DNA from 2 places in the Intestinibacillus sp. Marseille-P6563 genome. Region 1 is predicted to be linked to the other one. Evidence: predicted binding sites of a transcription regulator. Region 1 holds the regulator's gene; the other holds the start of a gene.
What was found. Region 1 encodes HrcA, which represses chaperone genes, less so after heat shock. Its sites were predicted from a motif close to TGTTAGCACTCNNNNNNNNNGAGTGCTAACA; they were not measured.
Positions count from the first base shown of each region.

Region 2: a site for HrcA is predicted at 1,702-1,732, ahead of EFB11_RS02120 (co-chaperone GroES). Genes of this name have one in related genera too.

Region 1 is NZ_UWOD01000001.1:683,393-686,809, forward strand. It holds gene EFB11_RS03590 (cupin domain-containing protein) at 54-401, shown strand; gene EFB11_RS03595 (NUDIX hydrolase) at 398-868, shown strand; gene hrcA (heat-inducible transcriptional repressor HrcA) at 1,101-2,132, shown strand; gene grpE (nucleotide exchange factor GrpE) at 2,145-2,699, shown strand; gene dnaK (molecular chaperone DnaK) at 2,738-3,417, shown strand, end outside.
Region 2 is NZ_UWOD01000001.1:417,507-420,923, forward strand. It holds gene groL (chaperonin GroEL) at 1-1,344, opposite strand, end outside; gene EFB11_RS02120 (co-chaperone GroES) at 1,382-1,666, opposite strand; gene EFB11_RS02125 (THUMP domain-containing class I SAM-dependent RNA methyltransferase) at 1,807-2,985, opposite strand; gene EFB11_RS02130 (oligosaccharide flippase family protein) at 3,087-3,417, opposite strand, start outside.

The DNA.
Region 1 (3,417 bases):
TTGCGCCAAAGGCTTTACCATAACCTTAAGAGTTTCATAAGGAGGCATGTGCCATGATCCGCAGAAAAGACCAAATGAAAACCTATGAACGCCCGGAGATGAAGGGCGGAACGGGCAAGGCTGTCCTGACCGACCTCATCGACGCATCGGAAATGATGGACAAGGGCCGTCTGTTCAGCATCACCACCCTGGAGCCGGGCTGCTCGATCGGCGAACACCAGCATGTGGGCGAAGCGGAGATCTTCTACATTTTAGAGGGCGAAGCCGTGGCCGTGGACAACGGTGAGGAAGTGCATCTGCATCCGGGTGACCTGCTCTACACCGGCGACGGCGACAGCCACAGCATCCGCAACGACGGCGACGCAACCCTGCGTTTTGTGGCGCTCATCCTGTTCAAATGATCAACACCACGCTGTGCTATCTCGAGCGGGACGGCAAGTATCTGATGCTGCACCGCGTCAAAAAGGCCAATGACCCCAGCCACGACAAGTGGATCGGGGTGGGCGGGAAATTTGAGGACGGCGAAAGCCCGGAAGAATGCGCTCTACGCGAAACGCGCGAGGAAACCGGCCTGACGCTGACCTCCTATCGCTATCGCGGGCTGGTCACCTTTGTGTCTGACCGCTGGGAAACCGAGTATATGCACCTGTTCACCGCCGACGCCTGGGAGGGCGAACTGACCGCCTGTGACGAGGGCGAACTGGTGTGGGTGGAAAAATCACGGCTGTCCTCTTTGCCCATTTGGGAGGGGGACAAGCTGTTCTTCCGCCTGCTCGATGAGGACATCCCCTTTTTCTCTCTCAAGCTGACCTATGTGGGCGAAACGCTCACCAGCGCCACCCTCAACGGCAAACCGCTTGCGCGGTAAATCCCCACGGACCGGGTTTCTCCCCGGTCCGTTTTTTTGCCCTGCGGCCGGGCGGCTTGGGGCAAAATCCCGAATTTCCCGGTTTGTTTTTCTTTTTTTACACTTCATACATAAATTTACCGCAATGGTTCACAAAATATTCACATCCGCCCCTTGACTTCTGCGCCCCATGGTGGTAAATTATGCTTAGCACTCAGGTAGTGCGAGTGCTAAATGAAAGGAGTCCTCCACCATGGAGCTTTCTGAACGGAAGAAGCAAATCCTGAAAGCCATCATTGGCGATTATATCCGCACTGCCGAACCGGTCGGCTCCAAAACTCTGGCTGCGCGGCCGGAACTGCATTTCTCTTCGGCCACCATCCGCAACGAGATGAGTGAACTGGAGGAAATGGGCTATCTGGAAAAACCGCACACGTCGGCCGGACGCATCCCCTCCCCTGCCGGTTATCGGCTGTATGTCGATGAACTGATGGGCGAGAGTGAGATCCCCGAAGGCGATGAACCGGCCATCGAGCAGATGCGCGGCAAGGTACGCGAGCTCGACCGCCTGATCCAGGAAGCCGGACGTTTGGTGTCCACGCTGACCAATTATGCTTCGGTCGCTGTCACCCCTTATATGAGCCACACGGTCCTCAAACAGTTTGAGATCGTTTCGGTGGACCGCACGACGTTTGTCATCGTGGTGGTCACCGATGCCGGGGTGGTCAAAAATAAGCTGGTGCATACTGCCGCCGAAGTTTCCAAGGACGAAGCCGAACTGCTGACGTATGTTCTCAATCAAACGCTCACCGGTCTGCCGCTGAGCCAGATCACCGCCGAGCGGTTTGATGTGGTGCGACGTGCTGCCGGGCTGACCGCCCTGCTTGGGCCAGTGGCCGAATATCTGGCCGAGCTGATCGAGGAACTGGGAAGCCAGAAAGTCTTTCTGGAAGGCGCAAATAAACTGCTGCACTTCCCGGAATATCACGATACGCAAAAGGCACAGGCGCTGCTTGACTACATCACCGACGACAAGCACCTGCTGCCTGTCAAACCCAATATCGACGGGGTACAGTTCTTCATTGGTCCGGAAAACGGTCCCAATCCCCTGTCGGATGCGTCGATGATCTATGCAAAATACGACATCGGCAACATGGGCCAGGGTGTCATCGGCATCGTCGGCCCCACCCGTATGGATTACAAACACCTATCCGCTCGCCTGAGCCGTTTTGCCAAGGGGCTCAATAAACTGATCGCGGATACGTTTTTGGATGAAAACAAATAAAGGATGATACAAATGGAAAAGAAAAAACCTGCCGAACAGGCCGAAGCCATGCAGCCGGAAACCGAGGTTACGGCAGCGGAAGAAACGGTCTCCCAGGCGGAACCCGAAACCGCCGAGCCCGCGGACAGTGCGCTGACCGAGCTGCAAGCCAAGCTGGATGCACTGAATGACAAGCATCTGCGCATGGCCGCAGAGTACGACAACTTCCGCAAGCGCTCCCAGCGCGAACGGGAAGCGGCACATGCCGAAGCGGTCGCTTATGCGGTCAAGGCGCTGCTGCCGACTTATGACAATCTGGAGCGCGCACTCAAGGCCGAAACCGCGGACGCGGAATATAAAAAGGGCGTGGAAATGACCATGACCCAGTTGGTCGATAGCCTCAAGAGCATCGGCGTGGAAAAGATCGCCGCTGAACCGGGCACGGCCTTTGACCCCAACCTGCACAATGCCGTTATGCATGTGGAAAACGAAGAACTGGGCGAAAACGTCATTGCAGACGTGTTCCAGCAGGGCTTCCAGATCGGTGACAAAGTCATCCGGCATGCGATGGTACAGGTAGCAAACTAAGGAAACAAAAGCATATTCTATAAAGGAGAGCATTTATCATGGGCAAGATTATTGGTATCGACTTAGGTACGACAAATAGCTGTGTCGCCGTTATGGAAGGCGGCGAAGCGGTCGTTATCGCCAACGCAGAAGGCGCTCGGACCACCCCGTCCGTTGTCGCATTCTCCAAGACCGGCGAGCGTATGGTGGGCCAGGTAGCAAAGCGCCAGGCCGTTACCAACGCAGACCGCACCATCATTTCGATCAAGCGTCAGATGGGTTCGGATTACCGTGTATCCATCGACGGCAAGCAGTATTCTCCACAGGAAGTTTCTGCGATGATCCTGCAAAAGCTCAAGGCAGACGCTGAAGCGTATATCGGTTCTCCGGTGACCCAGGCGGTCATCACCGTACCGGCATACTTCACCGACTCCCAGCGTCAGGCAACCAAGGACGCTGGTAAGATCGCAGGCCTGGACGTTCTGCGTATCATCAACGAGCCGACCGCAGCTGCTCTGGCGTATGGCGTTGACAAGGAAACCGAGCAGAAGGTCATGGTATATGACCTCGGCGGCGGTACGTTCGACGTATCCATCCTGGACATTGGCGACGGCGTTCTGGAAGTTCTGGCGACCGCTGGTAACAACCACCTGGGCGGCGACGACTTTGACCAGCGCATCATGGACTGGATGGTACAGGAGTTCAAGAAGTCGGACGGCATTGACCTGTCTGCCGACAA
Region 2 (3,417 bases), 270 kb from region 1:
CTCTTCCAGGCCGCGCATAACGATCTTCACGCCGGTCTTTTCGTCGCCATCTACGGTGTCGATCAGAGCTTCCACAGCCGGGATCGCATTGACATAAGCGGTACCGCCGCCAGCAACGATGCCTTCCTCTACAGCTGCACGGGTTGCATTCAGTGCGTCCTCGATGCGCAGCTTCATTTCCTTCATTTCAACTTCGGTTGCAGCGCCAACCTTGATAACAGCAACACCGCCAGCCAGCTTTGCCAGGCGCTCCTGCAGCTTCTCACGATCGAAGTCCGAAGTGGTCTTTTCGATTGCAGCACGGATCGCTGCAACGCGAGCCTTGATGTCTTCCGAGTTGCCAGCGCCATCTACGATGGTGGTGGTTTCCTTGTTTACCTTGATCTGACGAGCCTGGCCGAGCATATCCAGCGTTGCATCCTTCAGGTCCAGACCAACTTCTTCCGAAATTACGGTACCACCGGTCAGAATCGCGATATCCTGGAGCATATCCTTGCGGCGGTCGCCGAAGCCCGGAGCCTTAACTGCAACACAGGTGAATGTGCCACGCAGACGGTTTACGATCAGGGTGGACAGTGCTTCGCCTTCGATGTCTTCGGCAATGATCAGCAGCTTGCGGCCAGACTTTACGATCTGCTCGAGCAGCGGCAGCAGGTCCTGAATGACCGAGATCTTCTTATCCGTGATGAGCACCATGGCATCATCCAGAACAGCTTCCATCTTCTCGGTGTCGGTAACCATGTACGGGGTTACATAGCCGCGGTCAAACTGCATGCCTTCTACAACTTCCGAGTAGGTCTCTGCGGTCTTGGACTCTTCTACCGTGATAACGCCATCGGTGGAAACCTTCTCCATCGCCTCAGCAATCAGGGTACCGATCTCTTCGCTGCCCGAAGAAACTGCGCCAACACGTGCGATGTCTGCGGTGCCATTGATCTTCTTGGAGTTTTCTGCAATTGCCTTTACTGCTGCGTCAACTGCCTTGCTCATGCCCTTACGCATAACCATCGGGTTTGCGCCAGCTGCCAGGTTCTTCAGACCTTCACGAACAAATGCCTGTGCCAGCAGGGTTGCGGTCGTGGTACCATCACCAGCGGTGTCGTTGGTCTTGATGGATACTTCCTTAACCAGCTGTGCACCCATGTTTTCGAACGGATCGTCCAGCTCGATGTCCTTTGCAATGGTTACACCGTCGTTGGTGATCAGCGGTGCGCCGAACTTCTTATCGAGCACAACGTTACGGCCCTTGGGGCCCAGGGTTACTTTAACGGTATCTGCAAGCTGGTCGACGCCGCGCTGCAGCGCCTTACGAGCTTCTTCGCCAAACAAAATCTGCTTTGCCATGACTGAAATTCCTCCTGTATCAGAAAAACGTGAATTTTTATTCTACGACTGCGAGAATGTCGCCCTGACGAACGATGATCACTTCCTCGCCGTCCACCTTCACTTCGGTGCCGGAATACTTGCTGGTGATTACCTTATCGCCAACCTTCACCTGCATGACGACTTCCTTGCCGTCTACCATGCCGCCGGGACCAACTGCCAGAACTTCGGCAACCTGGGGCTTCTCCTTGGCAGAGCCGGTCAGGATGATACCGCTTGCGGTCGTTTCTTCCGCTTCGACCATCTTAATGACAACGCGGTCGGAAAGGGGCTTTAAAGTCATACTATATTCCTCCTAAAATTTTAGATACAATTTGGCGTTAGCACTCAAAGCATCTGAGTGCTAATCTGGTTATTATGATACATCAGTCCATGCCAGAATGCAAGAGGATATTTGGGGTTTTTGTTAAAAAATTTTTTGAATTATTTGTGAACGTTTTTCGGTCGTCCTGTTATTTTTTCTACAAACTTTTTGCGTACTTGCACCGGTTTGAAGAACATGTACAGATCGCATTTGAGCATGCCATTATAGAGTTTACGCCTTTTATCGGCCCGATATCCATAAAACCGCTCAAATTCCGGGTCAGAAGTTAAAAAATACTGCTTCAGTTCGCTCTGTCCGGCGCTTTTGCCCATCTGAACATACAATTTCTGCGCCTGTTCCCGATCGAGCAGTCGTTCCCCATACGGTGGATTAGCAAAGAGCACGCCGGTGTGCTGACGATAGGCGATCTGCGTGGCATCTGCCTGGGTAAAACGGACGCTTTCCCCCACCCCAGCCTTGCGGGCATTTTCCTGCGACAAGGTCACACACGTCGGGTCAATATCGCTGCCGCAGATGTCCAATTCGGCCCCGGATACGATCCGTTCGAGCGCAGCCGCCCGGGCATCCGACCAGGCCGACGCAGGCATACACGGCCACTTCTCGGCTTCAAACGCACGGGTCAGACCGGGCGCCCGGCGCTGGGCGATCAGTGCCGCTTCGATCGGGATGGTACCCGAACCGCAAAACGGGTCGAGCAGCGGCTCCCGCCCCCGAAAACGCGCCAGCTTGACCATGGCTGCCGCCAGGGTTTCCCGCAGCGGCGCCGCGTTGGCGTTGGCACGATACCCGCGCTTGTGCAGCCCTGCGCCCGAGGTGTCCAGAAAGATCTCCGCCTGATCGTGCATGATGGAAAACTGGATTTGGAATTTGGGGCCGGTTTCCTCAAACCAGTGCAGCCCATAGGCTTGTCCCAACCGGTTGACCACGGCTTTCTTGATGATCTTCTGACAGTCCGGGATGGAGTGCAGCGCCGAGTCCAGCGCATGTCCCTTGACCGGAAAAGCAGCATCTTTGGGAAGCCACTCTTCCCAGGCAACCGCGCGCACCCCTTCAAACAGCTGGTCGAACGTCTTGGCCGGAAAAGCTGCCACGCGCACCAGCACCCGCTCGGCACAGCGCAGGTTCAAATTGGCCCAGGCCAGCGTATTCCAATCGCCGGAAAAGAGGACTCGTCCATTTTCCGCCCGTACATCTTCCAGCTTGCCCTCAAACCGCAGTTCATCGGCGACAATGCCTTCCAGCCCAAACAAGGTCGGGCAACAAAAATCCAGTTTCATCAAAATCCCTTTCTTTGAAAAAAGGCCCCATCCCATTGGATAAGGGCCCAATCTTTTTCTGTATCATATCGTGTTCTATTCGGTTTGTCAAGGCGCGGCCCTCAGTACAATCCCCACTGAAACATCCGGTTGACCGGCCGCAAGGTGATGTAATCGCCCATACGCACCCCGAGCATCCGCAGCAGCCCCAGACACAGCAGCATAGCGCTGAAGGCCGTACAGACCACGCCCAGCCACTGAAAGCCGACCAGACCCAGGAAAAAGGTATAAAATACCCGCACCCACAAAAATACGGTCGCGCCGCACAACAGCGGAATCGCAAACAGACGCGGCAGGCTGCTGCCCACGTGGCTGAGCTGACACAGCCGAATGAAATTGGCGCATACCGCGAGCAGTCCGGCCAAAATCTGCGCCAAAATATAGCCCTGCACG